4 regions of the Vreelandella sp. F11 genome follow, and region 3 is predicted to be linked to each of the others. Evidence: predicted binding sites of a transcription regulator. Region 3 holds the regulator's gene; each other region holds the start of a gene.
The links. Region 3 encodes sigma-54, which starts transcription at its own class of promoters, with help from an activator protein. Its sites were predicted from a motif close to TGGCACNNNNNTTGCTNT; they were not measured.
Positions count from the first base shown of each region.

Region 1: a site for sigma-54 is predicted at 1,256-1,273, ahead of ACFIOZ_RS18770 (NCS1 family nucleobase:cation symporter-1). Genes of this name have one in related genera too.
Region 2: a site for sigma-54 is predicted at 1,102-1,119, ahead of glnL (nitrogen regulation protein NR(II)). Genes of this name have one in related genera too.
Region 4: a site for sigma-54 is predicted at 1,012-1,029, ahead of ACFIOZ_RS18730 (DUF3305 domain-containing protein). Genes of this name have one in related genera too.

Region 1 covers NZ_CP170448.1:4,095,977-4,098,179, forward strand. Annotated here, with positions in the region: gene ACFIOZ_RS18770 (NCS1 family nucleobase:cation symporter-1) at 1-1,111, opposite strand, end outside; gene ACFIOZ_RS18775 (nitrilase-related carbon-nitrogen hydrolase) at 1,730-2,203, shown strand, end outside.
Region 2 covers NZ_CP170448.1:245,227-247,429, reverse strand. Annotated here, with positions in the region: gene glnL (nitrogen regulation protein NR(II)) at 1-1,033, opposite strand, end outside; gene glnA (glutamate--ammonia ligase) at 1,557-2,203, opposite strand, start outside.
Region 3 covers NZ_CP170448.1:1,853,056-1,855,258, forward strand. Annotated here, with positions in the region: gene ACFIOZ_RS08320 (PTS sugar transporter subunit IIA) at 1-5, opposite strand, end outside; gene hpf (ribosome hibernation-promoting factor, HPF/YfiA family) at 10-318, opposite strand; gene ACFIOZ_RS08330 (RNA polymerase factor sigma-54) at 417-1,832, opposite strand; gene lptB (LPS export ABC transporter ATP-binding protein) at 1,997-2,203, opposite strand, start outside.
Region 4 covers NZ_CP170448.1:4,085,588-4,087,790, reverse strand. Annotated here, with positions in the region: gene mobA (molybdenum cofactor guanylyltransferase MobA) at 1-29, opposite strand, end outside; gene ACFIOZ_RS18735 (formate dehydrogenase accessory sulfurtransferase FdhD) at 26-913, opposite strand; gene ACFIOZ_RS18730 (DUF3305 domain-containing protein) at 1,031-1,471, shown strand; gene ACFIOZ_RS18725 (DUF3306 domain-containing protein) at 1,468-2,094, shown strand.

The sequences.
Region 1 (2,203 bases), 2.2 Mb from region 3:
AGCCCATCAATAGCACGCCTACAGCCCCCGTTAAAAGTACGCCGCGGGTCTGGTTAATCAACTTAGGCGCAATGTTCTGGAAATCGTTGGTGGGAGAGACAATATTAGCGGCGGTATTCGTAGAGAGAGTTGCGATGATAATCAGCAGCATCGCTAGCACCACCCAAAAAGGACTGTCGATCATCCCAATCAAATTGACCGGATCCGCAATGGTTTGCCCTACCAGCGATTCAGATGCTGCGGTGAGTACTACACCAAGAGCTGCAAAGAAAAACATCGTCATCGGTAACCCAATCACCTGGCCGACGATCTGATCTTTTTGGCTTTTCGCAAAACGGCTAAAATCAGGGATATTCAACGATAGCGTCGCCCAAAACCCGACCATGGCGGTCAAGCCTGCAAAGAAGTATCCATATACCGAGGCCCCTTCAGGCCGCGACGGTGGCTGGGCCAATAGCTCGGTCATCGACATATGCGGCCATGCCCACACCATCAGTCCAATACCCACGGCAAGCAGCAGCGGCGCCGCCAGCGTCTCCAGCCATTTAATCGACTCTGCCCCACGAATCACCACATAGAGGTTCATCGCGCCGAAGACAAAAAAGCCGATCACTTCTCCGATGCCGCCAAGCGCAGCCCAAGCGGGAATCAATTCAGACAGCAGCAAGTGAATAGCCAGCCCGCCAAACATGGTTTGGATGCCAAACCAGCCACAGCCAACCAACGCTCGCACCAAGCAGGGTACGTTGGAGCCTAAAATACCGAACGATGAGCGCAGCACGACCGGGAAGGGAATACCGAACTTGGTTCCAGGAAAAGCGTTTAACGTAAGTGGTATCAACACGATCACGTTAGCCAAGAGAATGGCGAACAGCGCCTCCCCCACGCTCAGCCCAAAGTAGGCGGTTAATACCCCGCCGAGGGTGTAGGTGGGCACGCAGATCGACATGCCTACCCACAGCGCCGCAATATTCCACTTGCTCCAGGTTCGCTCGCTGGCCTGGGTCGGCGCAATATCCTCATTAAAGCGCGCGCTTTGGCGTACATCGTCCCCTACATCAAGCTCTATGAGTCCGCCTCGATCCACCATCTGAGAGGTTGTTTCGGTCATTTTTTATCTCCTCAGCATTGCGTTATTGCGCTGCCTAGCTCCCACGGTCAGTGGAGCTTTTCAAAAAGGCGCTTAGAAATCATGGCTTTTAGACACCACAGTTCTTAGAAACCAAAGCTCTTAAAAACCTTAGCTTTTAGAAAACAAGCAATAAGCGTGCCTACTTAAAAAAGCAGAGCAGTTAACTCATTGATTAAAAAAGCTGCCTTTCTGGACAACAATATTATTGTTAGCTTGTTATCTTTATATTTTCCCCACATCAAACGAAAACCAACTAAACAAAGCTAGATCAAAAAAAATATTTGCACCAACTTTAAACAACAAAAAACGAAATACAGCCTTAAAAAATGTATCAATCAATTGATTTTAAACGAATTAAAATACAACCCAAAACAGTGCAAAGGTTCACCAAAAAAGTGAACAGTGCCACATAGAACAATAAAAACAAGCAAACTCAAATAGTTAAATACAAATTAACAAATCTCCTCTAAACACTTGCTAAAACTACCCACCCAGCGCTACTTTCAACAAAAGCTGTCTATTTCGTCAGCTTTATAAAACTAGTTTCAAGAACACTACAAACATACTCCATATATCAACAATCAGAGGGAGCCTCTCATGCAGAAGATGAAAATCGGGTTGATTCAGATGGGCCTGAAAACCAGCACCGATCTTGAACCCGAAGCTATCCGCGACGCCATGAACGAGGCACATCTGCCAATGATTCAGCAAGCAGCTGATCAGGGCGTGCAGGTGCTTTGCTTCCAAGAAGTGTTTAACCAGCCCTACTTTTGCCCCAGCCAGGATGGCAAGTGGTATGCCGCCGCCGAGCGGGTACCGGAAGGCCCTACCTGCCTAATGATGCAGAAGCTCGCTGCTGAGCACCGTATGGTGATTATCGTACCGGTCTATGAAGAGACCGAGACCGGCATTTACTACAACACCGCCGCAGTGTTCGACGCCGACGGCAGCTACCTGGGCAAATACCACAAAACCCATATCCCTCAAGTGGCTGGTTTTTGGGAGAAATTCTTCTTTAAGCCGGGGCAATCCAACTGGCCGGTATTCGATACCGCCTACGGCAAAATCGGC
Region 2 (2,203 bases), 1.6 Mb from region 3:
CAACCATGGGAATCAGTAAACGAAATTCGGTGTGTCCAGGGCGTGAGTCGCATTCGATTAACCCTTGATGTTGGTGCAATATCGACTGGGCAATAGAGAGCCCAAGACCACTGCCCTCTGCGCGCCCCGACACCATGGGGTAAAACAGCGTTTCCTGCAGCGCAGCGGGAATACCTGGACCGTTATCGACCACGGCGACTTCGCTGACCAGCCGGTGGCGTTCAGCCCCCAGGGTGAATTGGCGACGAGCGCGGGTACGCAGTATTAAAGAAGGTTCCGGTGTTTGCGCGTCGCTCATGGCCTGCACCGCATTACGGGCCACGTTGAGCACCGCCTGAATCATTTGCGACTCGTCGCCGGAGAGGTCGGGCAAGCTGGGATCGTAATCACGGCTAATCGTCACGCAAGGGTGCTCGGCAATCAGCAGCGCCCGCACCCGCTCGAGCACTTTGTGAATATTGACCGGCTCATGCTTAAGAATGCGGTTAGGGCCGAGCATGGAGTCGACCAAATCGCGCAGCCGATCCACCTCCTCGACGATGATATGGGTATATTCGCGCAGCGCCGGGTCATCTAGATCCCGCTCCAATAGTTGTGCCGCCCCGCGGATGCCACCCAGGGGGTTTTTGACTTCGTGAGCAAGCCCCCGGGCAAGCACCTTGATGGTCTCCTGGCGGGTGGTGAGCGCCTCTTCACGGGAGATCTGCATCAACCGATCCCGTGGCTCTACTTCCAGCAACAGCTCATCGTCAGATAACGGCGTCACCGTGTAGTCAACCGTCAGCGGTTCACTATTCAGCGGAGTAATGCGCGCTTCGCGCTGGGTATAAGGGTGAAACGCATCCCGCGCTTTGGCCAATACATCGTCAATGCTCTCATCCCCGCCCAGTAGCGTATCCAGGCTGATGCCGTGAACACGGCTAAGGCTGACGGCTAACAGCGCTTCAGCAGCAGGGTTCATCCAGCGCACGCGCAGCTCGCCGTCTAGCAGCAATACCGCCGTGGTGAGATGCTCAATCAAACGCTGGTGCATAGTGGTGTCCTGAAAAATCACGTCTTCCATCGCCGATACAGACCTACAGGTGGATGCTCCATGAGGGAACTGCAAAAAGCGCGCCAACTACGCCCCCACGCCCATTTGCACGGCTTGCGGGCATCGCAGCGGAAGAGAGTGGATCGTTTTAGCGCACTTGTCGCGCCAAATGCCCCTGTCAATGCACCACTTTAGTGCATTCAGGTTTTGGAAAGGAGTATGTCGAGCTGTTTTTCTGGTAGCACTTTGCTAATTGCGTCTATAAAGGCGCTTTTAAGGAACCGTAAACATCACTGCTGCCGTGCGGTGCTGCACACGCTGACAACTATCGAGTAGCTCCGCTTGAAGCGCGTGCCGCCCAGGGGAAGCCCCGTTAGCCAAAACACATCGCTGTGCTCCTCAGCCCCAACAAAAAACCCCGCCGTAGCGGGGTTCTCTTAATAATCATTGTTACCACCGCCTGACTGATAGTCACAGTCAAAGGCGAGTAACGCTGATTAGCAGCTGTGCTTAACAGCTGTACTTAACAACTGTAGTACATATCAAACTCGATGGGGTGAGTGGTCATACGAATACGCTCCACTTCTTCCATCTTGAGTTCGATGTAGGCATCGATCATCTCGTCGGTGAACACGCCACCTTCAGTCAGGAAGGCACGGTCAGCGTCGAGGGCTTCCAGGGCCTGATCCAGGCTGTGCGCCACAGTCGGTACTGACTTGCCTTCTTCTGGCGGCAGGTCGTACAGGTTTTTGTCCATGGCATCGCCAGGGTGGATCTTGTTCTTGATACCGTCGATACCCGCCATCAACATGGCAGAGAACGCCAGGTAGGGGTTGGCAGTCGGATCAGGGAAGCGCGCCTCAACACGCTTACCTTTCGGGCTAGCAGTGTAAGGAATACGGATCGATGCCGAGCGGTTGCGGGCACTGTAAGCCAGCATAACCGGCGCTTCAAAGCCAGGCACCAGACGCTTGTACGAGTTGGTAGAAGCATTGGTGAAAGCGTTCAGGGCGCGGGCGTGCTTGATGATGCCACCGATGTAGAACAGCGCCATTTCAGACAGACCAGCATACTCATCACCGGCGAACTGGTTGTTACCATCTTTCCAGAACGACTGGTGAACGTGCATACCCGAACCGTTATCACCGACCAGCGGCTTCGGCATAAAGG
Region 3 (2,203 bases):
GTCATTGAATTAACGCACGCCTGCGCCTTGGGCGCGAGCTTGTGCTTTTTCCTTATGTTTAACGAGTTGACGGTCGATTTTGTCCGCTAGGGCATCGATAGCGGCGTACATATCACTGTCCATGGCTTCCGCATGTAAATCCGCGCCTGCGGCGTGCAGCGTACAGGCGGCCTGCTGGCGCTCTTTCTCCACTGATAAGGTGACTTGCACCGTGGTTATATTGTCGTAGTGGCGCTCTACACGCTCAAGTTTTTCGTTGACATAGTCACGCAAGGCGTCAGTCAGTTCTACGTGATGACCAGTGATATTAACTTGCATTGACGTACTCCTTATCCATCGGACTGTACTTCGATTGTAACCCTTTTTGCCGCGTTGCAAAGCCCTTGTCGAGAGTTTCCCTTAAACGGCATCAGGGTCTAGCGTAAACGGCGCCGTTCGCTGGAGGAGGGGATGCCCATGGCTTCGCGGTATTTAGCCACCGTGCGACGCGCTACCTGCACCCCCCCTTCGCCTAATAGCGTGACTAAGCGGCTGTCAGAAAGCGGTTTGCCAGGGGGCTCCTCTTGAATGAGTTTTTTGAGCCGCGCGCGGATGGCGGTACTGGAGTGGCTGTCGCCATCCTGGCTGCTCACTTGGCTGGAGAAAAAGTACTTGAGCTCAAATACACCGCGTGGGGTATGAATATATTTCTGCGTCGTTACCCGTGAGATAGTCGATTCGTGCATCTCAACGGCTTCAGCGATATCTGCCAGTATCAGCGGCTTCATGGCCTCTTCGCCGTGCTCTAAAAAGCCAATCTGACGGGTGATGATTTCACGACCCACCCGCAGCAGCGTATCGTTACGGCTGGAGAGACTCTTGATCAGCCAGCGCGCTTCCTGGAGGTGCTCTTTGAGAAACTGGTTGTCATCGCTTTTGTCCGCACGCTTAATCAGGCTGGCGTAGTCGGGCTGAATACGCAGCCGTGGTAGGGCCTCAGGGTTGAGCTCCAAATGCCAGCCTTCGTTATCGTGGCGGACGACTAGGTCGGGGGTCACATAGCTGTCGTCGGTGTCGCCGTAGGCGCTGCCTGGGCGAGGATCCAGGCTGCGAATCAGTAGAATGACATCGGCCAACTGTTCGTCGTCGAGCCCTAGGCGGCGTTTCAGCAGGCGCATGTCATCCTTGCCGAGCGCTTCAAGAAACTGACGCACTAGGCGGCGGGCGGGTACCAGCAGCGGCGTATCGTCGGGAAGAGCGGCAAGCTGCAGCATTAGGCATTCACGCAAGTCGCGGGCAAATATGCCGGTTGGCTCAAACTGCTGCAGCTTAAGCAGTGTGGTTTCCACTTCCCGCTGACTAAGCCCATCAATACCCTGGGCTCGTAGGCCTTCACGGATATCGTTAAGTGGCTGAGTCAGGTAGCCGTTTGCATCTAGTGCGTCGATTAGGCTCTCCGCGACAAGCTGCTCGCGGGCGCTGAAGTCGGTCATGGCAAGTTGCCACAGCAGGTGCCCATGTAGGCTCTGTCCGGCCGCTTGGCGTTCAAAATCGGGGCCTTCGCTGCTGCTACCTCCCTGGCTACCCATATCTTGATAGGTATCGGACCAGTCGCTATCTACCGAGAGCTCCGTAGGGATGCTCTCTGACCACTCTTCTTCCTTAGGCTCGCTGACAGCCTGCTCACTAAATTCATCCTCCTGCTCCAGCATGGGATTGGCATCTAGAGCCTGCTGAATTTCTTGACGAAGATCCAGCGTCGAGAGTTGCAACAGCGCAATCGCTTGTTGCAACTGGGGCGTCATGGTCAGCTGTGTGCCGATACGCAGTTGGAGAGAAGCTTTCATGACCATCTGAGAACCACTCGTTAATCAGAAGGCTCCACACTAGTGCGAGTGAGTGCCTGGTGCAAGTGCAATAAGCATGCCATTGGTAGTAAAGTTGTTGCAGAGCGCTATTTACAGAGCCAAAAAATAGGTTTATGGGCAGGTGGTGATTGTAGGCACAGTTGATTAGTTTAAAGGCGAAAATCAGCACCCAGATATACGTCTCTGACCTTCTGATTATCGAGAATGGCACTTGGTGAGCCGCTGGCAATGATTTGCCCATCACCGACGATATACGCAATATCGCAAATATCCAGGGTTTCACGCACGTTGTGGTCGGTGATCAGTACACCGATATGGCGCTGCTTCAACGCACGGATGATGGTTTTAATCTCGCC
Region 4 (2,203 bases), 2.2 Mb from region 3:
ATGCCAGTGAGGTCGTGAGTGGGGATCATGAGTTTGCCTTCGTTGAGGAACGATATTCTTGCGAAGAACGGGCATGGGATGGCCGAGACGGGATCGCGTCCAGCGCTAAACGGTTTTGGGTATTGATCGCCTGGAAGTGACGGCCTTTGGCGCGGGCAATCAGCATCACCCCAAAACGCTCGGCCAGTTCAACGCCTTTCTGGGTGACACCCGAGCGCGATACCAGCACGCTAATACCCATTTGGGCCACTTTCAGCACCATCTCAGACGTCAGCCGCCCGGTAGTGTAGAAAATATCCGCATTGCCACTGTCTGCCTGCTGCAGCCATTGGCGTCCCGCCAAAGTATCCACCGCGTTATGCCGACCGACGTCTTCAACAAAATCAAGCACCTCGGTTTGATAGCAGAGCGCACAGCCATGCACTGCACCCGCACTGCGATAGGTCTCATTATAGGCATTAAGATTTTGCAGCAGTTGATAAAGCGTGGATTGTGCCAACGGGGTATCCGGCAGTGTCGTGAGGGCGGTTTGGTCGAGCAGTTTACCAAAGACCGTGCCCTGGCCGCAGCCGGTGGTCACCGTGCGGGTGCTTAGCCGAGCTTCCAGATCCTCGGGCAGATGGCGGGTAATCACCACCGCCGCTTCGACGTCCCAGTCGACCTGCACTGCCTGTAAATCGTTGGCTGCGCGCAGTAGCCCCTGATTGCGCAGGTAGCCCACCACTAAGGCTTCCGGATCGTCGCCCAGTGTCATTAGCGTGACAATTTCACGTTTATTGAGGTAGACCGTCAACGCTCTTTCAGCGGCGATCGCCTGCTGGCGGGCATCGCCATACTCATCAACGATGCTGATCTCGGTGGTGGCAGGCAAGCGGGCTCGGCTTATCTGAAGAGCGGGCTCAAGGGCGGGCATGGCTAATCCTCGCAAAACAGTTCTCGCAAAACGACAGGGTTGACGATGATGGCGCCGTGGAGGCTTACTTGTCTACCTATTCAAGCGCTATCCGTTTATGGCAAAAGGTCTGATGTTATGAGTGATAACCTACGCCCAGTCAGTATTGCCTTGATTGCCGAAGCCAAGCAGGTGGGACGCTTTAGCCTAACCCAGTGGCGCATTGCTGAACTTGCGCTGTCTGATCAGGGCGAACATGTGCTTAACCTACAGCTGTCGATGACCGAGCGTGCTGCCTACCGCTTTAACTTAACCTCCGCCACCCCACGGCTATTTGTGCGGGCTGGGTTCACCGGGCAACCCCCACAACCTGATGCCATCACCGCCAGCCAGGATGTGGCGGCGGGATGGATGGATGGCGAACAGCAGGTGCTTGAAGCGCCAATGCCCATGGCGATTCAGGTCTGGATTGAGAGCTATCTCGCGCGCCACGGTGAAGCACCGTTGGAAATGCGCAAGAAGAAACGCAAAGGGGCGGGGCGCGGCAAAGAGACGCCCACCAAGGAGCAGCCAGAATGAGTCGTTTAGAGCGCTGGTCGCGGCTGAAGCGTAATGTGCCAACGCAAAAAGACGTGCCGCCCGCGGACGCACCCACAAGTGATGAAACGGCCACGGAGTCGAGTGCAGCGGCTTATAACGAGACCGAGCAGACGCAACAGGCAACTGACACACCGCAAGCGCCAGAACGGGAACCAGAGCCTGGCAGCCTCGACCACACCTTGCCTGACCCAACGACATTGGAAGCAGGCAGCGACTTTAGCGCTTTTATGGCGCCTGGGGTAAGCGGCCCTTTACGCCGGCAGGCCCTGAAGCGGCTGTGGGCCACGGGTAACTACAACGTTCGGGATGGTCTGGACGACTACGATGCTGACTACAACAAACTGTTGAAGCCCATGAGCTCGGAGCTCGCCAGCACACTACGCCGTTGGACACATAAAGTGGAAGAGGTCGTTGATAAGTCACTGGAGCACGCCGAACCCGAGTCTCCACAAGCGCTGACAGCCGACGAGCAGACACATGAGGAAGCAGTTACATTAGAGAAAGCGTCTTCAGTGTCTTGCGCTGACAGCGACAACACTGTAAAAAATTCGCCGCTAGACGACCAGTCTGATTATTTATCTGGTACTAAGACGAAAACATGAGATCAACGTTAGGTCTATAGAAATCAACAGTTTAGTGGCTAAAGAGCTTCCCAGCGTTGGCAGCGTTGACGGTAATCAGGTTGGCAAATTATGGATTTCGCCATAGGCT